3 regions of the Neobacillus sp. NPDC097160 genome follow, and region 2 is predicted to be linked to each of the others. Evidence: riboswitches for the same ligand, from Rfam matches in the RefSeq annotation. Region 2 holds a riboswitch; each other region holds the start of a gene.
The links. A riboswitch is a leader RNA that binds a small molecule or an ion and turns the genes downstream of it on or off. The one in region 2 is predicted to bind lysine.
Positions count from the first base shown of each region.

Region 1: it holds a riboswitch for lysine, as region 2 does, so the genes downstream of both, ACIQXV_RS06575 (amino acid permease) here and dapA (4-hydroxy-tetrahydrodipicolinate synthase) in region 2, are expected to answer to the same signal.
Region 3: it holds a riboswitch for lysine, as region 2 does, so the genes downstream of both, ACIQXV_RS13405 (aspartate kinase) here and dapA (4-hydroxy-tetrahydrodipicolinate synthase) in region 2, are expected to answer to the same signal.

Region 1 is NZ_JBIWDU010000003.1:423,782-432,079, forward strand. Features, by position in the region: gene helD (RNA polymerase recycling motor HelD) at 1-610, shown strand, start outside; gene ACIQXV_RS06550 (BA3454 family stress response protein) at 727-861, opposite strand; gene ACIQXV_RS06555 (hypothetical protein) at 1,044-1,274, opposite strand; gene asnS (asparagine--tRNA ligase) at 1,608-2,999, shown strand; gene ACIQXV_RS06565 (hypothetical protein) at 3,066-3,239, opposite strand; gene ACIQXV_RS06570 (helix-turn-helix domain-containing protein) at 3,400-3,618, shown strand; gene ACIQXV_RS06575 (amino acid permease) at 3,684-5,165, opposite strand; lysine riboswitch at 5,265-5,455, opposite strand; gene ACIQXV_RS06580 (YitT family protein) at 5,636-6,451, shown strand; gene ACIQXV_RS06585 (MFS transporter) at 6,599-7,828, shown strand; gene ACIQXV_RS06590 (DMT family transporter) at 7,921-8,298, shown strand, end outside.
Region 2 is NZ_JBIWDU010000005.1:293,561-301,858, reverse strand. Features, by position in the region: gene pabB (aminodeoxychorismate synthase component I) at 1-1,644, opposite strand, end outside; gene ACIQXV_RS09770 (anthranilate synthase component II) at 1,613-2,215, opposite strand; gene ACIQXV_RS09765 (hypothetical protein) at 2,445-2,672, shown strand; gene adhE (bifunctional acetaldehyde-CoA/alcohol dehydrogenase) at 2,769-5,372, shown strand; gene dapA (4-hydroxy-tetrahydrodipicolinate synthase) at 5,446-6,327, opposite strand; lysine riboswitch at 6,453-6,633, opposite strand; gene ACIQXV_RS09750 (SRPBCC family protein) at 6,872-7,321, opposite strand; gene ACIQXV_RS09745 (TldD/PmbA family protein) at 7,445-8,298, opposite strand, start outside.
Region 3 is NZ_JBIWDU010000008.1:155,864-164,161, reverse strand. Features, by position in the region: gene uvrC (excinuclease ABC subunit UvrC) at 1-1,231, shown strand, start outside; lysine riboswitch at 1,302-1,479, shown strand; gene ACIQXV_RS13405 (aspartate kinase) at 1,598-2,812, shown strand; gene ACIQXV_RS13400 (YslB family protein) at 2,902-3,357, opposite strand; gene ACIQXV_RS13395 (succinate dehydrogenase cytochrome b558 subunit) at 3,784-4,392, shown strand; gene sdhA (succinate dehydrogenase flavoprotein subunit) at 4,449-6,200, shown strand; gene sdhB (succinate dehydrogenase iron-sulfur subunit) at 6,222-6,983, shown strand; gene gerE (spore germination transcription factor GerE) at 7,185-7,409, shown strand; gene ACIQXV_RS13375 (PAS domain S-box protein) at 7,694-8,298, shown strand, end outside.

The sequences.
Region 1 (8,298 bases), on a different contig from region 2:
GCTGCTTGGGGACTTCAATCAAGCGATCTTCTCAGGTGCGACGGGTTCAGAGACAGTTCTTACGGATTTGAATTTTAGCGATGAAGATGTTGAGGCATTTGTGTTAACAAAAACCTATCGTTCTACGAGGGAAATTGTCGAATTTACAAGCGGATTGATTGACGGCGGAGAAAAAATAGAACCATTTAACCGCAAGGGCAGTAAGCCGATAATTGAAGGGGTAAAACATGCTGAGGTGAATAGTGCAATTCTTACAAAAATGAAGGAATTTAAGGAGGAGGGACATCGCACGATTGCGGTTATTTGCAGGACTGTCACAGAGAGTAAGGCGGTTTATGAAACACTGAAAAACGAATTGCCGCTTCATTTAATCGAAAAAGGGACCGTGTCCTATGAAAAGGGCAATCTTGTGATTCCGTCCTATCTGGCAAAAGGGATCGAATTTGATGCCGTCATTCTTTATGATTGTTCGCAATATAAGAGAGAAAGTGAACGGAAATTATTCTATACAGTTTGTACCCGTGCCATGCATGAATTGCATATGTTTGCAACAGATGAAATCAGTCCGCTCATGGATTCTGTGTCTAAAGATTCGTATGAGTTAAGATAAAATCGTAAGCAAAAAAAGCTGTAGAATTCTTGTGAATCCTGCAGCTTTTTTATTGATAAGTATAAATTTCGACGTCGAGAAATGTCCAGCTCCAGCGCCCTAGCGGCTTTGTTTTCTTATTTTTTCCATTGCTTTTGGACTTGTTCAAAAGCAAGACGTAATATTTCATCTTCAGATGTTTCTCGATTTGTAATGACATTCGTTAAATAGGATTTTCCTTCGAAGGTTATTGTTACTTCCACTTGTACCATTTTATCACCTTTCTTTACGATTGAAATTGTTGAATGAAATATTTGATGAAGCAAAATTAGACAACGATTCATAGTATTACGGAAAATTATATTTTATGACGATAGTTGTTCGACAATTGTTACCGGACATTCAGGATTGGTATTTTATTCGAAAATATTAAAAAAACTTCCAAATGGAAGCTTTAAACCTCGAGCACCATAAATTCCTCTGCAAATAACTGCACTTGGTTTTTATCTATTTTGTTTTTTTTCAGTAAGGATTCTGCAATAACTAGATGTGCTTGAATAGAAACATTTCGTTTGAGATCGCGAATAGACACATCGCCATTCAATAATTGGATAGCTTTTTCTCGGATGTCTTGATTCTTAGAAGACTTGTATAGAAGATAAGCAATACATGTAACCTTGTCCACAAAGTAACCCCCAATCAAGAATCGATTATTTCTTAATAATTCGACTACAATTAAAAAATTCCTGCTAATTTTCTGAAAATTATCAAAAATATGATGGGGATTAAGGATGAACAAGCCACTTTTGAACCAGAAATTTTGTTGAATATTGCTTATTTGGTATAATATTTTATATAATATTGAAGGGATATAAGAAAAACGATGATAGTCTGCGAATCTCACCTTTCGTCCCAAAGGGGATGGGAGTTTTTTTATTTGTCATCTTGACTAGCGGGATGAATACAATCCTACTGACTATTAACTAAACCTTATACATATGATTTAGGAGGAAAACTCATGAAACAGGCCTTAATCAAGGATTTGTACAGAAATACGGAAAGTTATATTGACCAAAAGGTCCAGTTGTCTGGGTGGATACGGACGATTCGCGATTCCAAAACCTTTGGGTTCATTGAATTAAATGATGGCAGCTTCTTTAAAGGGGTGCAAATTGTATTCGATGAACAATTGGAGAACTTTAAGGATATTGCAAAGCTTCCGATTAGTTCATCGATAAAAGTAGTGGGGGACTTTATTCATACACCAACAGCAAAGCAGCCGTTTGAAATTAAAGCAACTGACATTTTTGTTGAAGGTACATCAAATGTTGATTATCCATTACAAAAGAAAAAGCATTCCTTTGAATATTTAAGAACAATCGCCCATTTACGTCCAAGAACGAATACCTTCTCAGCCGTTTTCCGTGTGAGATCATTAGCATCATATGCTATTCATAAATTTTTCCAAGATAAAGGATTTGTTTATGTGCACTCACCAATTATTACCGGCAGTGATACGGAAGGTGCAGGGGAAATGTTTCGAGTAACCGCACTTGATATGGACAATCTGCCTAAAAATGAAGAAGGAAAAACGGATTTGAGCAAAGATTTCTTTAATAGAGAAACAAATCTCACTGTCAGCGGGCAGCTTTCAGCGGAGGCATTTGCGCTGGCATTCCGAAATGTTTATACGTTCGGGCCAACGTTCAGAGCGGAAAATTCTAACACAGCTAGACATGCAGCTGAATTTTGGATGATTGAACCAGAGCTGGCATTTGCAGAACTTCCAGATATCATGGATTCAGCCGAAGAAATGGTGAAATATGTAATTGGGTTTGTTTTAGAGCAAGCTCCTGAAGAAATGGACTTCTTTAACAGCTTTATTGAAAAGGGGTTGTTAGAGCGTCTAAATAATGCCCATAAGGCAAACTTTGGCCGTGTGACGTACACAGAAGCAATCGAGATGTTGAAAGAGTCAGGGGAAACATTTGCCTACCCGGTGGAATGGGGACTTGATCTGCAAACAGAGCACGAACGTTATTTATGCGAAAAAGTATTCAAACGGCCAGTATTTGTTACGGACTATCCAAAAGAAATTAAAGCCTTCTACATGCGCTTAAATGAGGATAACAAAACGGTTGCTGCGACCGATTTACTTGTACCGGGAATCGGCGAATTGATTGGCGGCAGTCAGCGTGAAGAACGGGAAGACATTCTTGCCGGAAAAATTAATGAGCTTGGTATGACAGAAGAAGAATATTGGTGGTACCTAGAGCTAAGAAAATACGGCGGGACGAAACACTCAGGCTATGGCCTTGGGTTTGAACGTTTAATTATGTACCTGACTGGGATGTCTAACATAAGGGACGTAATTCCTTTTCCTAGAACACCAGGCAATGCAGAATTTTAAATGCTGAAGAAGTAAAAGAAGACCGATTCGCTGAATTGGTCTTCTTTTGCGTTGTCATTTTTTGGTTTATAAATCTTGCAGCTCTTCTTCGAAATAAAATGTACCTGGGTATTCTTTAACGATATAAGAATATCTCTTCATATTTTTTACATACTGCCATTTTAAAATTGTAACAACTTCACCTGTTTCTTTAATATTTACTGTTTGACCATTAATGTAGCGGTTATTTGAGTTTTTCAAATTCAACACCCCTTTACTATTCCTTCTTAAGTATACCACAAAATGAATGTTCCTTTTTGATACTTAACGGAATATGAAATCAGCAAATGGAAGAATGGAAGCCGTCCACCTTTCCATTATAATGTAACTATGGTATGCTTTACAAAAGCGAGGTGTCATTTTGACTAATTATAAAGCAAAAAAAAGTAACCTCAAAGATCTCTTATCCAAAAACGGTATGGACTTAGAAGGCTTGGAAAGGAATACAAACATTCCTCAAAGCCAGCTTAACGATTACTTGTCAAAGAAAGTAATGAACTTAAATACTGCGATGACAATTTCCAAGGAATTAAATTGCCAAATTGAAGATTTATATGTTTGGTCATCCGAGGAAAAGTAAAGCGTTATAATGTGTAGTCAAATAAAAAACAGACTCGAATAATGAGTCTGTTTTTTATATCCTTATTAGTTTGTTACATCGCATTTTTCCAAAGGAATAACCTTTGTTTTCTTTGTAAATTTATAGCCAAGCCATAATAATAGGAATAATGGTAAACCGATGTATGAAACTAATGCACCGCTCCAATCGATATGGTCACCCATAAAGGCAGAATAGTTTTGTCCTAAAACAACAAAACCACAGACGGCAAAGGCGAAAATTGGACCAAATGGGAAGAATTTTGATTTATATGGTAATAGGCTAAGATCCTTGCCTTGCGCCACAAATGCTCTACGAAAACGATAGTGGCAAACTGCAATTCCGAGCCAAGCGATAAAACCTGACATACCGGATGCGTTTAAGAGCCATACATAAACGGTGCCATCTCCAAAGAAAGAAGCAAGAAAGGCAAGAGTTCCCACTAAGGTTGTGGCAATTAATGCATTTACCGGTACACCGTTTTTATTAAGTTTACCAAGAAATTTTGGGGCTTTTCCTTGACGAGCCAAATCCCAAAGCATCCGTGTCGAAGCATACATTCCTGAATTTCCGGCAGATAATACCGCTGTTAAGATAACGGCATTCATTACAGAAGCTGCGAAGGCAATGCCAGCTTTTTGAAAGACAAGTGTAAATGGACTAACAGAAACATCTCCATTTGCTAAGTTGCTATTTGTATAAGGAATAAGAAGTCCAATGACTAAAATCGCTAGTACATAAAATAAAAGAATCCGCCAAAATACTGATTTTACTGCCTTTGGAATAGCTTTTCCAGGATTGTCGGTTTCACCTGCTGCAACACCTAAAAGCTCGGTCCCTTGGAAAGAGAATCCCGCAGCCATAAAGATACCGAGCATGGCCATAAATCCGCCGTGGAACGGGGCATCACCAATTGTGAAGTTTTTAAATCCTATCGCATGGTCTCCCATAATACCAAAAATCATTAATGTTCCAGTAATAATAAAGATAATAACCGTTACTACTTTTATTAGAGAGAACCAATATTCAGCTTCCCCAAAACCTTTTACAGAAAGATAATTTAATAGAAACATAATCACTAAAAAGATGCTGCTCCAAACCAATGATGGGGTATTTGGGAACCAAAATTTCATGATCATGGTTACAGCAGCTAATTCGGCAGCAATAGTGATAGCCCAGTTGTACCAGTAATTCCAGCCGAGCGCAAAGCCTAGGGCAGGATCAACAAATTTAGTCGCATACGTACTAAAGCTTCCGGCAACAGGCATATAGGCGCCCATCTCTGCTAAGCTTTGCATTAAAAAGTATACCATGACCCCAATGATAAGATAGGAGAGAATGGCACCGCCAGGTCCGGCAGAATGAATGGCGCCGCCGCTTGCAAGGAATAGGCCGGTTCCGATTGTTCCGCCAAGTGAAATCATTGTAAGGTGTCGTGATTTTAAGCTTCTTTTTAGTTCAGTCGTTTCATTTTTTGGTGTCAGTTCACCGGTATAGTCATTTTGTTTTAGTGGTCTTGCTGTTTGCATGGTCATGACTCCTTTTTATTTTTTTCAGGAAGGAGTTTGGAATAAAAAATGCCATCGAAGTAGAATCGATGGCATTGTCAATACCCCGCATCATACCTTCCGAAAGATAGCTCAACACGCATGGCTGGTAGGACTATGCGTGACAGTTCTGTTCCTGTTCGGAGACAGCCCCAGCATGCTTTTCCAGAGATGAAAAACACACTTCGGCAGCTTTTCCTTTCAAACGGAGTCAGGGATGTCTCTACATCTCGTCCGCATTACTTATAAAAACCGCGACCTCTACCTCATCGGTTTGATGAGGATTTTTACTATGAAGTTAATATATTTATAAAGTATAAATATTATTTTGAAAAAGTCAATGGAAAAATTTACAGACAATTTCTTATTATTGTAAAAAACTATTAAATTTACTTCACATTCGAGAATCGGTATTATTTTAAAAAAGAACAAATGGCGGGGGATGATAAAAGTTGCAGTTTCTTGGATTAATACTGGGGTCACTCATTGTCGTGGTTGGATTTAATCTCTTCTTAATTCCTCATCAGGTATTAAGCAGCGGGCTTAGTGGTATTTCGATGATTTTTGGAATGGTATCTCCAATCAATACGGGACTTGCTAATTTTCTGTTAAACCTTCCGTTATTGATTATCGGATATAAAATGCTTGGAAAAAGATTTATTATGAATTCGATTTTTTCAGTCTTTATTATTTCAATGGGATTATACTTGGTTCCAGTACATGAGATTGCTAAAGATACGATATTATCTTCGATTTTTGGCGGTGCTCTGACGGGTATTGGGGTAGGAATCGTGTTCCGCTGTTCTGGTTCAACTGGTGGATTTGACATCATCGGAATGATTGTATCAAGGAAAAGAGATTTTCCGATTGGCACACTCCTATCAGGGATGAACGCCGTTGTTATCGTTATAAGTGGCTTTTTATTTAATTGGGATTCGGCATTAAACACATTAGTTTCTATTTATGTAACTGGTAAAGTGGTTGATGCGATATACACAGACCATGCGAAATTAACGTTAATGATTATTACAGAAAAAGGTCAAGAAATGAGAGAGCATTTACTGACTAATTTATATAGAGGGTTGACAATCATGGATGGAGTAGGAGGCTACTCCAATGACAAACGAAACGTATTGGTTACAGTCATTTCTAGGTATGAATTGAATGAAGTGAAAAACCTCATTACGGAAGTGGATCCTGCCGCTTTCGTGAATATTACAGAAACCATTGAAGTAATGGGCCTGTTCCACAGGCCGAATCCTCAATAATAAAAATAACCCCAAAATTTGGGGTTATTTTTATCTCTTTTAATTGCTATACTGAAAAGAAATGAAACTGGTTATAAATGGAGGATGTCCGATGTAGATAAACCTTACTTTTTTATAAAAAAATTCAATAAAAAGTGAGGGTGTACTATGTCCATTTTTGTCGGAAAACAAGCTTCCTTCCGGTTTCTTTGGTTTGGACAAATGTTTGCCAATCTTGGAGACATTTTATATGTGGTTTGTTTAATTAAATTGATCTTTGATGCGACGGGTTCTGTTACCTATATGTCACTGGTTCCATTTTTTAATACCTTTTCTGCGTTAATTAGCGGGTTATTGGCACCATTGGTCATCAATAAATACAAACTTAAGTCAATCTTGTTTTTTTCACAAAGCGGAAAAACGTTACTGCTGTTAGCATTGTGCTTAACTACAACTGTTTTTAATGATGGGTGGCTATTTTGGATTTATTTGCTCATCTGTTTTATTTCTTTTTTAGATGGCTGGGCTTCTCCCGCTCGAAACGCACTTGTTCCAAGTTTGGTTGAAAAGAGAAAGCTTGTGAAAATCAATAGTTTACTCTCCATTTCCGACCAAATCGTTCAGCTTGTTGCCTGGCCAATCGGCAGTATCCTGCTAGTAGCAATGGGTGCTGCTAAGATTCTTTGGTTAACCTTTATCTTATACGTGCTATCGACAGCATTGATGGGGTTAATCAAACATGTTACGAATCAGCAGACTCAAATAGAGCAATCGCGGATGGATGCCTTAAAAGAGGGCTGGAGGATTATTTGGGATTCGAAGCAGCTGAGGACAATTAGTTTCATGAATATCCTTGAAACCTTTGCTAACGGAGTTTGGATTGCTGCTATTTTGTTTGTTTATGTTGCTGAGGCTTTAAATAAAGGGGAGAGCTGGTGGGGATTAATAAATGGCTCCTTTTTTGCAGGAATGTTATTTGGAGGGCTGTTAATCTATCGTTTTTCACATATTTTAGAAAAAAAATTAGGAAAAACAATCCTCTGGTCCACCTGTAGCTTAATTGCGATTACGTTTTTATTTGGAACGACTTCTATTCCATGGTTTGCTTTATTCGTTTCCTTTTTATTTGGATTGCCACAAATGGCTCGTGATGTTGCTGAGACCACGATTATCCAACAAAGCGCAAGAGAACAACTTTTAGCCAAAGTCTATTCCGCCCGAGGTACATTGATATTTGGTGCCTTTGGTATTTCGTCACTAGTAATGGGATGGATTACCGAATCATTTGGTGTAAGAACCACCTATATGGCAGCAACCGGACTGTTCATCTGCTCTTTTTCGGTTGCGCTAATAGGCAAAAAATATCTTTTTTTAAATACGATAGAAAAAAGAGGCTAATCAAAAAAGTAAATTTAGGGAAACCACTTGAAGGTTTCCTTTTTTTCATGGAAAATAACACTATATTCAAAATACAAAGGAGATTTAAAACCATGCGGCCCATCCTAATAGGCATCCTTGCTGCTTTCTTTTTTGCGTTTACTTTTATTCTAAATAGATCGATGGAACTTGCGGGAGGAAGCTGGATTTGGAGCGCTTCCTTAAGGTATTTCTTTATGGTCCCCTTTCTTTTCTTAATTGTAATAGGCAGGAAAAATCTAAAACCATTGCTTTTGGAAATGAAACAGCGGCCAGGTGCCTGGTTCCTATGGAGTTCTATTGGCTTCGGATTATTTTACGCTCCTATTTGTTTTTCAGCAGCATATGCCCCGGGCTGGCTGATTGCGGCAACTTGGCAGATTACAATTATCTCCGGTTCACTGCTTGCACCGTTTTTCTATGAAACAGTTATGACCGATAATGGTCCAAGT
Region 2 (8,298 bases):
TTCCCCACTTTTCAGTAACATTTCCCGAAATGTGCCTGCTAATAATCCGCTTTCTATTGGCGGTGTCCATAAAGAACCATCTATTTCCAAAACAACGTTCCCATTTGTAAACTCCGTCAACTCTCCGTCTTCGTTCCAAAGGAGGACATCGAAAATATCAGCGGGCTTCTGTATCTGAAATTGTGAATAGATATCCCGGTTCGTCGTTTTATGGTATAAGTAGAGGTTATTCTTTTCTACCGGTTTGTCGGCAAGGATTACCTTACTAGCTGCCTCGGGTTGTGTAATAGAATTTCCCTCGATGGTAATGTCCCCGCTGTTCCCTAAAAGGAGCCGGACTTTTAACTCACTGTGTTGATTTTGCTTTGAAAATTCATTTAAAGCCTTATTGACATCCGCTAAATTGCATCGAAAACCAAAATAGTGTGCTGAATTTTTCAGGCGATGGAGATGTTCTTCCAATAAAAAATAGTTTCCCTTGTCGAATAACAAGCTTTCCAGCAAATGAAATTCTGGTCTGTCTTCTTTAAGTAAACTTGCTTTTGCCAGTATTTCTTGATATTCACCCTCAGTAGTGGAATCCCACGTAATGCCTCCGCCAACCCCATAGGTAGCTTGACCCGATTTATGGTCAATCAATACGGTTCTGATTGGGACATTAAAAATGGCTTCCTTATCCGGTGTAATATAACCAATCGCACCGCAATAAACTTCACGCGGGGCCGTTTCTAAATCTGCGATGATGTTCATTGTGCTAATCTTAGGCGCACCAGTAATGGACCCGCAAGGAAATAGTGCTTTAAATATATCAACGAGTTTGGTATTACTAGAAACTCTTGCTGTAATCGTCGAGGTCATCTGATGAACGGTCGGGTAATGTTCAATTTCAAATAGCTTTGAAACGGAAACAGTGCCAGGTTCGGCGATGATACCTAAGTCATTTCGCAGCAGGTCGACAATCATCAGATTTTCAGCGCGGTTTTTTTCAGAATGGTAAAGCCAGCTGGCGTTTGCTTCATCTTCTGCAACTGATTTTCCTCTCTTCGTTGTTCCCTTCATCGGCCGTGTGGTAATCTTGTCTCCCTTTACGTGGAAAAATAGTTCGGGAGAAGCAGACAAAATACTATGATCACCCGTGTTTATGTAAGCACAATAATTGGATGCTTGGGCCCTTTTTAGTTTTTCAAAAAAAGCGATATCATCCCCTTGAAAGTGTGAGTTCAGACGAATCGTATAGTTTGACTGATAGGTATCGCCGCTTTCAATCGCTTGTTTAATAGATAAAATCGATTTATTATACTCATCCATGCCAACAGCTGGTTTCCATTCTGTGAGTCCATATGCGCCGCTAGTGCTGAGCGGTTGAGACAATGCTTCTGTGAAAATACCAAACCATAAGAGCGGCATTTTACTTTCCTCAATGACGCTATAGGCAGAATCAAAGGCAGGGGCACTTTCGTAGGATAAAAATCCTGCGGCATAGTAACCGTTGTCCACCGCATCCTGAACAAGTTGAAAGCAAGGGAGCACCTCTTCAATTGTATGTGCCGTAATGACCTTGAATGGATTTTGAAATGTTAGCGGTTTTATTTTACCGTTCGAATCGACAAATTCAAATGATAAGAGAGGCTGTTGTTTTTTCATTCTTACATTCCTTTTTAAAAAAATTCTGTATCAATTGTAATCCGTTTTGAGTCAAGATCGATTCAGGGTGGAATTGTACTCCTTCTATTTTATAGTCCTTATGGCGAATTGCCATAATTTCTCCATCCGCACTTCTTGCACTGATCTCTAGACACGAAGGAAGGGTAGACTCCTCGACAATTAATGAGTGATATCTTGTCACTTGGAATGGTGATGGAATATCACGGAAGACCCCATTTTGGTCATGGCTAATAAATGAGACTTTGCCATGCATTGGTTTCAATGCTTTTTTGATCATTCCGCCAAATGCTTGCGCGATGATTTGGTGTCCTAGACATACACCTAATATCGGGATTTCTTGATAAAACCTTTTCACGATTTGTAAACAAAGGCCAGCTGAATCAGGGTTGCCTGGCCCGGGTGAAATGAGAAGATGGTCCGGCTGCATTTCTTCTATATTTTTAAGCGACAGCTGGTCATTTCGAATTACTACGACCTCTTCGCCAATTGTTCGGATATATTGAACTAAATTGAACGTGAATGAATCATAGTTATCAATTACTAAAATCACTGATTAGATCGCCTCCATTTCCATGAACGTTTTTTGCCAAGCAGCATGTGCATGTAAAGATTTTATACCATTCCCATGTTAATGTTTAAATGGCTAGATGTAAATATTCTTCTTAATGTTTATTAGACCGTAATGATCTCCAAGTTTCATACTTTGTTCAATATTTCACAATCTATTGTCTGTAATTCATGCTATGATGAATTCATAAAGGATCAAGGAGTGATATGACATGATGATTTGTGAATGGAAAACCTTCTCAACCGATTCTGAAACGTATACCCAAGATGTTTTTGAAGAAACAGTGGGTGATGAATTTGAAGCTATGTTGTTTAAAGAAAATGAAGAAATCCCGTCTTATATTTGGACAGTTAATTACGTAATCATTGTCAAAAAATATTCAAAAGTCCTAACAGATATTTTATTTGAAAAGATTCCACGAAATCCAGTTTGTGACTAATAAGGATTGAACAGCAAATCCTATTATTATTTTTTTACACATGTTTGTGAAATATATCACAAACTTACAAGCATTTAAACAATTGGAGGGACAATGATGGCTTTGGTAGAAAAAACAGTAAAAGAAACGCAGTCTGTGACAAAAATGATTGATACTTTAGTGGAAAACGGCCTTAAGGCATTGGAGGAATTCCGCAGTTTTGACCAGGAAATGATTGATGAAATTGTAAAACAAATGGCCTTAGCGGGTCTTGATCAGCATATGCCTCTTGCAAAGCTTGCTGTTGAAGAAACTGGAAGAGGTGTATATGAAGATAAAATCATCAAAAATATGTTTGCAACAGAGTATGTTTATCATAATATCAAATATGATAAAACCGTTGGGATCATCAATGAAAACGAACATGAAGGCATTATTGAAATTGCAGAACCGGTAGGCGTTGTCGCAGGGGTTACACCTGTTACAAACCCAACCTCCACGACGATGTTTAAAGCACTTATTTCCATTAAGACGCGAAATCCAATTATTTTTGCCTTTCACCCATCAGCACAGAATTGCAGCAGTGAAGCGGCTAGAATCCTCAGGGATGCGGCCATAAAGGCGGGTGCACCAGAGAATTGCATTCAGTGGATCGAAACACCATCGCTTGAAGCAACACAGGCACTGATGAACCATATGAAAATATCGATGATACTTGCAACTGGCGGGGCCGGCATGGTCAAATCTGCTTACAGCTCCGGTAAACCTGCCCTTGGAGTTGGACCAGGGAATGTACCTTGTTATATAGAAAAATCAGCCAATCTAAATCAAGCAGTGAATGACTTAATTTTATCGAAAACATTCGATAACGGGATGATTTGTGCCTCCGAACAAGCCGTTATTATTGATAAAGAAATTTATGCTGATGTTAAAAGGGAAATGATTGCGAACAATTGTTATTTCTTAAATGAGGAAGAAAAAGGAAAGGTTGAAAAATTAGTCATCAATGAACATTCCTGTGCGGTAAATCCAAACATCGTAGGGATGGCTGCTTCCAAAATTGCCGCCTTGGCAGGTGTTATTGTACCGGAAAACACGAAAATTTTAATCGCGGAATTAAAAGGAGTCGGATCTAAATATCCGTTATCAAGAGAAAAATTAAGCCCGGTTTTAGCTTGCTATAAGGTTAGCAATCATGATGAAGGCTATAAGAGGGCAGAAGAAATGCTGGAGTTTGGTGGTTTAGGACATTCCGCTGTCATTCATACCAATGATCAAACCGTCATCAAAGAATTTGGCTTAAGAATGAAAGCAGGCCGGATCATTGTAAATGCTCCTTCCTCACAGGGTGCCATTGGTGATATTTATAATGCCTATATTCCATCCTTAACACTTGGCTGCGGTTCGTATGGCGGAAACTCTGTATCCACCAACGTTGGTGCGATTCATTTAATCAATATTAAAAAAGTGGCCAGAAGGAATATTAATATGCAATGGTTTAAAGTGCCGTCTAAAATTTATTTTGAGAAGAATTCTACTCAATATTTAGCGAAAATGCCGAAAATCTCAAAAGCGTTCATTGTCACTGACCCTGGAATGGTGAAATTAGGCTATGTAGATAAAGTTCTTTATTATTTACGGAAGCGTCCAGATTATGTCCACTGCGAAATCTTTTCAGAGGTGGAACCAGATCCATCCATTGAGACGGTGATGAAAGGTGCAGAAATGATGGCTAAATTCCAGCCGGATGTGATTATTGCCCTTGGCGGCGGTTCGGCAATGGATGCGGCCAAAGGAATGTGGTTGTTCTACGAGTATCCTGATGCGGAATTCTTTGGATTAAAACAAAAATTCCTCGATATTCGCAAACGGATCGTAAAATATCCTCATCTTGGATCAAGGGCGCAATTTGTTGCGATTCCGACGACCTCTGGGACGGGATCAGAAGTGACGTCTTTCTCGGTTATTACCGATAAAGAGGCGAATATTAAATATCCGCTCGCTGATTATGAATTGACACCGGATGTGGCGATTATTGATCCGCAATTCGTCATGACGGTACCGAAACATATTACAGCGGATACAGGTTTAGACGTATTGACACATGCGATTGAAGCCTACGTTTCCTGTATGGCCAATGATTTTACGGACGGACTTGCGATGAAGGCTATTCAGCTCGTATTTGAATACTTGCCAAGAGCCTACAAAAATAGCAGTGACGAAGAGGCACGTGAAAAGGTTCATAATGCCTCAACGATTGCCGGTATGGCCTTTGCTAATGCCTTTTTAGGTATTAACCATAGTCTTGCACATAAATTAGGAGCAGAATTCCATATCGCACATGGACGTGCAAATGCCGTTCTCATGCCGCATGTTATTCGTTATAATGCGACAAAACCAAAGAAGTTTACTGCATTTCCAAAGTATAACCATTTTAAAGCCGACAAACGTTATGCTGAAATTGCCAGAACATTAGGTTTACCTGCAAAAACGACTGAGGAAGGTGTAGAAAGTCTCGTTCAGGCCATCATTCAATTGGCTAAAGAACTGGAAGTCCCAATGAGCTTAGCAGCAAATCAAATTGATCAAGCTGAATTCGAAAGCAAAGTTGATTTCCTAGCCGATCGTGCCTTTGAAGACCAATGTACGACTGCCAATCCAAAGCTTCCGTTAGTAACGGAATTAGCTGAGATTTATCGATTAGCATATAAAGGTGTGTAACGACATCTAATTGCAAAGAGGAATAAATAAAATAGCTGCCTATCGATTTTGGAGATAGGCAGCTTTTGTGGTTTTATCTTTCAATGACACTAACTGGTAGAATTTCTTTTAGTGCTAATTCTTCGCCAATTGTTAATGGTACCATTGGTAAACGAACACCGCCCACATTGATTCCGGCCATGTTTAAAGCGGCTTTTACCGGTGTTGGATTAGGTGCAGCAAATAAAGCTTTCATGATTGGGAGGAGGCTGCGATGCGCTGAGGCTGCATCTTTTAGATGGCCGTTTTTAAAGCTATTGACCATTTCCTGCATTTCGTTTCCGATGACATGGGATGCGACTGAAATGACTCCTGCTCCGCCAATCGCTAAAACCGGTAATGTTAAGCCGTCATCACCACTGTACAACGAAAAATCATCTGGTGTTTGGCTAATAATTTCTGCCATCGCATCTAAATTGCCGCTTGCTTCTTTTATCGCGACGATATTATCGATCATTGAGAGACGAACAATCGTATCAACAGACATGTTGATCACACTTCGTCCAGGTATATTATATAGCATTACCGGTAAGATGGTTGATTCTGAAATGGCTTTAAAGTGTTGGAATAAACCTTCTTGAGATGGCTTGTTATAATAGGGAACAACAAGCATAATTCCATCAACGCCCGCTTCCTCAGCTTGCTTAGTTAAGCTAATCGAGGCTCTCGTATTATTGGAGCCCGTTCCGGCGATGACAGGTACTCTACCGTCAACAACCTCTACAACATATTTAAATAAAGCGACCTTTTCTTCGTTTGTTAAGGTAGGGGACTCACCCGTTGTACCTGCAACGACTAATCCATCAGACCCATTCGCAATTAAATAGTTAACTAATTCTTTTGTAGCATCAAAATCAACTTCACCATTTTGATCAAATGGCGTCACCATTGCAGTTAATACTTGGCCAAAATTCATCAAGCTCACCCTTTATATCATTTTTTATAAAATTAGAGGGGTTGAAACCAATTCCAAATCGACGCAAAAAAGCAACAACGAGGGTTCGCTGCTGCTTTAGAAACATAATAAAAATAAGTTCCTATGCGTGAGATAGCCCTCCATATAGTTTCCTATATGACAATTCTGTGCTTATTCAACAGCAGAACCAGCTTCAAGTCGAATGAGTTTCATTGAAGCTTCGGCAAATTCCCCTTTCCACAATCATCGCCGGATCTCATTATCCTCAAATTGTGTACTAATGGTCTTTGCGCCTCTATCCTCACTTCAAAAGGTTTTGAAGTAAGAAAGTATTTAATTGATTGCTAATATACCAGATAATTCATTTTAATTCAAGTTAATTTTCCCGATCTATCTTAATGTATTTGAATCCTTCGTTCAATATTATACAAAACATATTAAAAGTGTGTTTAATTAGCATGTGAGAGGCAGTGCCAAAAATTATTTTTTGGCTCTGCCCATTCTAAAAAGAAAAGAAATTTTTTTTTGTGATTTAGAGGCAACATTAAAATCTATTTAGCTCTTCCAATTTTGTGGAGATGGCGATGACCATTTCCTCCGTTATTTTAGGGATATAAGAATTTAATACTCCATTAATCATAAAACCCATTGGACCTTCGGCAGTCATATCGAGAAAGCCTGTCATCCTAGTTTTATTTTTATCAATCGCTTCTGCCAGATAATATCCTCCGCCTGAAAATTTCTCATTTACCCCCTGTAAAGTAAAGGAAACCTTTGTTGGTTCATTCCATTCTTTTATATTGATCATCAGACTAACCTTTTTCTTTAAAATGCCAATATCACTATAAAATTCCCAGGTAGACTGACGTTTAGTAAATTTCTGATGATGAATATATCCAGGAATAAGTGGAGCCCAGTTATCCATATCCTTTATAAAATTCCAAACCTTATTAATTGGTACCCCTACCTCAACTTGATGCATACCGCTTGGCATTCAATTTCCTACTCTCCATATCAATATAAAAGACCTTCATTATATTGAAGGCCCTTTTTATATTTATATGTTCGTGCCAGCATATGGAAATCGTATTATTGGAATTGGTTCATTAACCCAGTTTTACTCTACCGTAACCGCCAATGATTTAACTAAAACCGAAGGAGAGCCAATCGGTGATAGCGGGAATGTTAAATCAGAGCCAATTTCCTCGACATTTTGCAATAATTGATAAAAATTACCTGCGATGGTCATTAAGTTAACCGGAAATTGCACCTTACCATCAGCAATATAATAACCATTGGCAGCAACTGAAAAGTCCCCTGAAACCGTATTTGCCCCGGAATGCAAGCCTGATAGATCCGTAATTAAAATGCCTTCGTTCATACTACTAAGCAAATCTTCAAACGAAATCGAAGATGGTTCGATAAAAAGGTTGGATGGACCGACCTTGACAGCACTTTTATAGGAATCTTTATGTGCATGCCCAGTCGTTTCCGTTTGCTCTTTTTTCGCTGTTTTTTGATTATGAAGCAAGGATTGTAAGACACCGGTCTCAACTAAAGTAAGTTTCTTGGTCGCAACACCTTCACTATCAAAAGTCCTGGATGCAAGACCATCCTCAAGGAATGGATCATCAACAATCGTAATTTTTCCTCCGGCAATTTGCTTTCCAAGCTTATCCTTTAAGGAAGAGATACCTGCTTGCGTGTTTTCAGCTGAAAAATTTGAAACATATGTTGCCAAAAGACTTGCTGCAGCATCATTTCTTAATAAAACCGGATAGTCTTTACTATCAATATTTCTTGACCCTAATTGTGATAGTGCCTCTTCCGCAGCTTTTTGAGCAATTTCCTTTGCATCCAAGCGATAGAAGTCTTTTGTCACTTTAAATTCAAACGATGTTTTCGTTTCCTCGCCGTCTTTAACAATTGCTTCTACAAGGACATACAAATAATTCATTTGATCCGTTAATG
Region 3 (8,298 bases), on a different contig from region 2:
GCAAATGACCGATGAAATTACGCGCTTTTTAAATGGCGGGTATAAGGAGATAAAGAAAGAGCTCACGGAAAGAATGACTGCGGCAGCAGAGGAACTTGATTTTGAACGTGCAAAGGAATATCGCGATAAAATTGTTCATATAGAAACGATTATGGAAAAGCAGAAAATAACGATGACGGATTTTACCGACCGTGATGTCTTTGGCTATGCCGTCGACAAAGGCTGGATGTGTGTCCAAGTCTTCTTTGTCCGCCAAGGAAAGCTTATTGAACGGGATGTTTCCATGTTTCCCATCTACAATGAGCCGGAGGAAGAAATTTTAACCTTCCTTGGCCAATTTTATACAAAAGCGAATCACTTTAAACCAAAAGAAATTCTTATTCAGGATGAAGTGGATTTGACTATGGCGGAACAGCTGCTTGAAGTGAAGGTGCTGCAGCCGCAGCGCGGGCAAAAAAGGGACCTTGTCAAAATGGCGATTAAAAATGCCAAAATTGCCCTTAATGAAAAATTCTCCTTGATTGAAAAAGATGAGGAAAGAACCATTAAGGCAGTTGAAAACCTTGGGGAGCTGCTTGGGATCTATACCCCGCACCGAATTGAGTCATTTGATAACTCCAACATCCAAGGGACAGACCCCGTATCGGCGATGGTCGTTTTTATTGATGGTAAAGCAAACAAACGGGAATACCGCAAATATAAAATAAAATCGGTTAAAGGCCCAGATGATTATGAATCGATGCGAGAAGTCACCAGAAGAAGATATTCGAGAGCCTTGAAGGATGACCTGCCGCTTCCTGATTTAATTATCATTGATGGCGGAAAAGGCCATGTTGAGGCTGTAAGAGATGTCCTCGAAAATGAATTAGGTTTGGATATCCCGCTTTCAGGGCTTGTGAAGGATGAAAAACACCGAACATCGCAGCTTCTCTACGGGAATCCTTTGGAAATTGTTCCACTTGCTAGGAACAGCCAGGAGTTTTATTTATTGCAAAGAATCCAAGATGAAGTTCACCGCTTTGCGATTACCTTTCACCGGCAAATCCGCGGGAAGTCTGCTTTTCAATCGGTACTTGACGATATCCCGGGAATAGGGGAAAAGCGAAAAAAACAATTGCTAAAGGAATTCGGCTCCGTTAAGAAAATGAAAGAAGCAACATTTGAGGAATTTCGAGCCCTCGGAATTCCAGCAAATGCGGTAGAAGAATTAATCAATAAACTTCACTCATAAGCATTGTCAGAAAAAAAAGAACATGCTATAATGAGTGAAAATTTACATTACTATCACTTTATAGTACTAAAGTGAAGGTAGAGGTGCGAGCTTCAAGAGTAGTGGTTCTGAGAAGGATGAGCTTCGAAGAAGGATCATGAAAGGGAATGTTCGCCGAAGTGAAGAAGGTCTCATTTCTTTCTTTGCTGGTTCTGCATTGAATAAATGCAGGATTGTCAAGACCTATGTCTTGGAGAGCTATCTTACATTGTTTGTACGAGAATTTATTTTTTCGTGTTCTTGAAGCAATGAGATGCCCTTCTCATTGCTTTTTTGCGTTTTTGGGAGAATCTAAGCTTAATCAAATGAAAGAAGGGGAAGGCAGCAATGGGACTAATTGTACAAAAATTCGGGGGAACCTCCGTAGCCAATGTAGAAAGAATATTAAATGTGGCAGCATGTGTAAAAGAGGAGACCGAGCGAGGGAACAATGTTGTTGTCGTCGTTTCGGCAATGGGGAAATCCACGGATCAACTTGTCGGCCTTGCAAAGGAAATTTCCTCGCAGCCAAATAAGCGGGAAATGGACATGCTGTTATCTACTGGAGAACAGGTAACCATCTCATTATTGTCCATGGCCATAAATCAACAAGGACTTAATGCCGTTTCTTTCACAGGATGGCAGGCGGGAATCGTTACAGAACCGGTTCACGGAAACGCCAGAATTTCAAAAATTAATACTGAGGCAATCCAGACCCAGCTTTCTGATGGAAAGGTTGTTATTGTTGCGGGATTCCAAGGTGTAACAGAAGAGGGTGAAATCACCACACTTGGCCGAGGTGGCTCTGATACGACGGCAGTAGCATTAGCAGCAGCACTAAAAGCAGATAAATGCGATATTTATACCGATGTAACCGGGGTGTTCACCACGGATCCAAGGTATGTCAAGTCGGCACGCAAATTATTATCTGTTTCGTATGATGAAATGCTCGAGCTTGCTAATTTAGGTGCGGGAGTATTGCATCCAAGAGCAGTGGAGTTTGCTAAAAACTATCAAGTACAGCTTGAAGTTCGTTCAAGTATGGAGAAAATAGAAGGAACAGTCATTGAGGGGGAAGCAACAATGGAACAAAATTTAGTCGTACGTGGTGTCGCATTTGAAGATGAAATAACAAAGGTAACTGTATTAGGGCTTAGCAATTCACTAACAAGCCTGTCAACCATTTTTACAACCTTAGCACAGAATCATCTTAACGTTGACATTATTATTCAAAGCACAACAGAGGGAGGAAGTGCCAATCTGTCGTTCTCCATTCATACAAATGACTTATTAGAGACATTGAAGGTACTAGAGGACAATAAGGAAGTGCTGGGTTACGAGCAGCTTGATGCGGAAAATAAATTAGCAAAGGTATCGATTGTTGGTTCAGGCATGATCTCTAATCCAGGTGTAGCTGCAAAAATGTTTGAAGTCCTTGCCGCTAACAACATCCAAATCAAAATGGTCAGCACATCCGAAATAAAAGTCTCCGCCGTCGTCGAAGAGAAACAAATGCTAAAAGCAGTAGAATCCCTACACGCAGCATTCGAACTAAGCAAATAGTAAAAAGGGTGACAGGCACCATTAAGGTACCTGACACCCTTTTAACAGTAATTATAGGTTAAAGGCTCTTTATGCTCGTTGGTTTCACTTTATTTGATGGGATCTTTTGTATCCCATTTGATAGTGAATTGTACTTTATTTGCTTTTTTGACTGGGTGTTCGAAGGCTTCGGCGACGACTTCTTTTTGAAGCTCAATCTGCTGGGCAAGAAAACCGGCCTCGAGCTGGAAAAAGTGCTCAGCTTTTGATTTCACACGGGACACAATAAGAGGACTCGTTAGTTCAATATCAATTTCATTTTTTGTTTCTTTTTTTATTTCAAGCTGGCCCCATGAAGCATTAGCGAAAAACTCAACGACTTGATCAAAATCAACTAAAGGAAATTTCCTTGCCAGACGTTTCCCTGCCCAATACAAGATTTCAGGGGTATCTTTCCCTAAAATCTCAGGCAAAAGGATTTCCCTGATTAATTCATATCCGAATATCGAAATCGTTCGTGGTTCAGCAGCATTCACATTTAAATCAATGACTGTACTTTCTTTCACATGTTTCCCCTCTTTCTATCATTCTATTATATACAATTTGTGTTATGTTTCAGTACAGTTTTAATGGAAAAAGTAATATTATTGTGCAATATCTAATTTCATGTACCATCATAATTACTTTTTCCTAAAAGGTAAAATTATTAGCATTTAGATGTTGGTAATTAAATACAAAAAAATGGTTGTATATCTAAAAAAATCCAATCGAATTAAGTGTTCTACACCATTCTATTATAATATCAATATATTTTAAAAATTTTATTTTTTACTTAAGATTGTGTATCCGTTTTCTTGACGCTCCAAGTTGTTGGGAGTAAAATGGACATGTCACATTATTGTCACAGTGGTGCTAAGTTAGAATTCTTTAAGGGGAATTAAAAAGGGAAGAAACCTAACATTATTTTTTAAAAATTAAAGGGGGGTAAAAAAATGGCGGGTAATCGAGAGTTTGTTAATCGCAGATTGCATTCGCTGCTGGGCGTTATTCCAATCGGGTTATTCCTGGTGCAGCACCTTGTAGTCAACCATTTTGTAACAGGAGGACCGGAGTCCTTCAATAAGGCTGCAGGTTTTATGGGAAATCTGCCTTTCCGGATTGTTCTGGAAACTGTAGTTATCTATTTACCTATACTATTTCACGCAATCTACGGACTTTATATTGCTTTTACCGCGAATAGCAATGTCAACAGGTTTGGTACATACAGGAACTGGATGTACATATTGCAACGTATATCAGGCGTCATTACACTGATTTTTATTGCTTGGCACGTATGGCAAACCCGCGTGGCTGCAGCATTTGGTGCCGAGGTATCCTATGATATGATGCATGATATTTTATCATCACCAGTTATGTTTGTTTTCTATTTAGTAGGTATCCTTTCGACGATTTTCCACTTTGCTAATGGTTTATGGTCATTCATGGTTAGCTGGGGGATTACTGTGTCACCACGTTCACAAGTCATTTCTACATACGTGACAATTGGTGTTTTTCTAGTTTTATCAATTATTGCCATTCAAACACTAATCGCATTTGTTTAATAATTACTGATTGTTCGGAAAAATATTGTATTTTGGATTGAGGGAGTGAGTCACGAATGGGTAAAGGTAAAGTGATCGTAGTCGGCGGCGGCTTAGCTGGCTTAATGGCTACCATCAAAGTTGCAGAATCAGGAACACCAGTAGAACTATTTTCTCTTGTTCCGGTAAAACGTTCTCACTCTGTTTGTGCCCAAGGTGGTATTAATGGAGCTGTAAATACAAAGGGTGAAGGTGATTCACCGTGGATTCACTTTGACGATACTGTTTATGGCGGCGATTTCTTAGCGAATCAGCCTCCAGTTAAAGCTATGTGTGAAGCTGCACCATTTATTATTAATTTATTTGACCGGATGGGAGTTATGTTTAATCGTACTCCCGAAGGATTACTCGACTTCCGTCGCTTTGGTGGAACACAGCATCACCGTACCGCATTTGCCGGTGCAACAACCGGACAGCAATTGCTATATGCGTTAGATGAACAAGTCCGTCGTCATGAAGTGGACGGTTTGGTTACAAAATATGAAGGCTGGGAATTCTTAGGTGCCGTTGTGGATGATGATGGCATATGCCGCGGGGTTGTTGTTCAAAACCTTAAAACAATGGAAATTAAGTCATTCTCTGCTGATGCTGTCATCATGGCAACAGGCGGCCCTGGGATTATTTTTGGTAAGTCAACCAACTCTGTTATTAATACCGGCTCCGCTGCATCGATCGTTTACCAGCAGGGTGCTACTTACGCGAATGGTGAAATGATCCAAATCCATCCTACTGCTATCCCTGGTGATGACAAGCTGCGCTTAATGAGTGAATCAGCACGTGGTGAAGGCGGCCGGATTTGGACCTATAAAGATGGAAAACCATGGTATTTCCTAGAAGAAAAATATCCTGCATATGGAAACCTTGTACCACGGGATATTGCTACCCGTGAAATTTTTGATGTCTGCGTTTCACAGAAACTTGGAATTAATGGCGAAAACATGGTATTCCTTGATTTATCCCATAAGGATCCACATGAACTAGATGTAAAATTAGGTGGAATTATTGAGATTTATGAGAAATTCATGGGCGATAATCCACGTAAGGTACCTATGAAAATATTCCCTGCTGTTCACTATTCAATGGGTGGACTATGGGTTGATTACGACCAAATGACGACCATTCCAGGTTTATTTGCTGCCGGTGAGTGTGATTATTCACAGCACGGTGCAAACCGACTAGGTGCAAACTCATTGCTTTCAGCTGTTTATGGCGGTATGGTTGCAGGACCAAACGCTGTTAAATACGTTGATGGACTTGAGAAGACTTCTGAGGCGGTTTCATCTTCCGTGTTTGACCGTCATGTGAAAGAACAAGAAGATAAATGGAATTCGATTATGTCGCTAAATGGTACCGAAAATGCTTATGTGCTTCATAAGGAGCTTGGGGAATGGATGACAGATAACGTAACCGTTGTCCGCTACAACGATAAGTTGTTAAAAACAGACGAAAAGATTCAGGAACTTTTGGAACGTTACCAAAACATTAACATTAATGATACGTCTAAATGGAGCAACCAAGGAGCAGCATTCACTCGTCAATTGCAAAATATGCTGCAACTGGCCCGCGTAATAACGATTGGTGCCTACAACAGGAATGAGAGCCGTGGAGCACATTATAAGCCTGATTTCCCTAAACGGAATGATGAAGAATTCTTAAAAACGACTATGGCAAAATTCGTGGATGCAAAGACTGCACCGGAATTCCATTACGCTGAAGTCGATACCTCATTGCTAAAACCGCGTGAGCGCGATTACACGAAAAAACATTAATAGAAAGGGGAGTAGGAAAGAATGGCAGAAAATAAAACGGTTAAATTTACAATTATGCGTCAGGATAGCGAAAATTCTGCTGCATATGAGGAAGAATTTGAAATTCCATATCGTCCGAATATGAATGTTATTTCGGCATTAATGGAAATTCGTAAAAACCCTGTCAACGCAAAGGGACAAGCTACTACCCCAATCACTTGGGATATGAACTGTCTTGAAGAGGTGTGCGGCGCCTGTTCAATGGTGATCAACGGTAAGCCGCGCCAATCTTGTTCGGCATTAGTGGATCAATTAACGCAGCCAATTCGTTTGGAACCAATGCGAACATTCCCGGTTGTCCGTGACCTTCAGGTTGACCGCAGCAGAATGTTTGATTCCTTGAAAAAAGTAAAAGCCTGGATCCCAATTGATGGAACCTATGATTTAGGACCAGGGCCGCGTATGCCTGAGAAGAAACGTCAATGGGCATATGAGCTTTCAAAATGTATGACATGCGGAGTTTGTTTAGAAGCATGTCCAAATGTAAATAGCAAAACCAACTTTATGGGACCTGCTGTATTTAACCAAGTTCGCTTATTTAATGCACATCCAACAGGTGAAATGAACAAAGCAGAACGTTTAAATGCCTTTATGGAGGATGGCGGAATGCAAGGCTGCGGTAATTCACAAAACTGCGTGCAAGCATGTCCGAAAGGGATTCCGATTACGACTTCTATTGCAGCCATTAACCGTGACGCTACGATGCAGGCATTTAGGAACTTCTTCGGCAGTGACAACGACTAAAAAGAAAAGCGCCTATTTAAAAAAACCTTCTTTTCTGATTCGGAAAAGAAGGTTTTTGGCGTTTGAGAAATTTTTTTATAAAATCATTCTCCTTAAAGCAAATATAGTCACTACATTAGGTTCGTTCACATAAGATATGGTGACTAAATATATACCCACCCAACGATTCATTACTGGCGAAGGCAAGGAGGGTTACAATACTTGAAGGAGAATGATTATAATCACAAGCCGTTACTCACCAAACGTGAAAGAGAAGTATTCGAACTACTAGTACAAGACAAAACAACGAAAGAAATCGCTGGTGAATTATTTATAAGCGAAAAAACTGTAAGGAATCACATATCAAATGCCATGCAAAAGCTTGGTGTTAAGGGGCGTTCACAAGCTGTTGTAGAGCTCCTTCGAATGGGAGAACTAGAACTTTAAAGATGACCGGCTTCCAATTTTGGAAGCCGGTTCATCATTTATATACATTTATTACTGCAAAATTGAACAAAAGTTTCATAACTTAATGGGAAATAGTAGAAATCTATTGAAAGTTTTATCAGTAAAATTTACAATGAAAATTAGGATAAAAGAAATACCCAACAGCATAGAGGCGGAAGTGAGTTAGACAATAGAGCCAGACACAAGCCAAGATGGGAGTCTTACTCATCTTGGCTTTTCATATTTTTCATTCATTTTGGGGAGAAAGGAACTGATAGAGAGAGATGAACGGTCCTGTTGAAGCAATAAAAAGTGAAAAGAGAATGCTTTTAATCAAATATTTAGATGACAATATTAGTAGATGTGAAACGTTGTTCAATTGTAACAAAGATAGTATGTTCATTTTAGATATTGAAGGACATGTTGTACAAGGGAACCCGGCTTTCGTAAAAATATCAGGTTATGCTGCAGAAGAAGCAAAGCAGTTGAAACTCCAATTCCTTTTTCCAATCGATCATGTAAATAAGGTATTTCATCATTTTCATAAAGCTGTATTAGGTCAATTCCAAAACTTTGATTGTAAAATGACGAACAAAGGCGGCATACTTGTTGATTTAAATGTAACGAATATCCCGATAAGCGTGGAAGACCAAATTGTTGGGGTATGTGTAGTTGCAAGGGATATAACCGAATTAAAAAGGAAGAAAGAAGAAGTAAGAAAAATAGAAGAAATGCAGCGGATCTTAACAGATAATGTACTAGATCTCATTATTAGCACCAACCTACAGGGGGAAATTCTCTATGTCTCCCCATCCTGTGAACATATTCTCGGCTATACTTCTGATGAGGTAATCAAACAAAATGTTTTAACCTTTATTCATCCGGATGA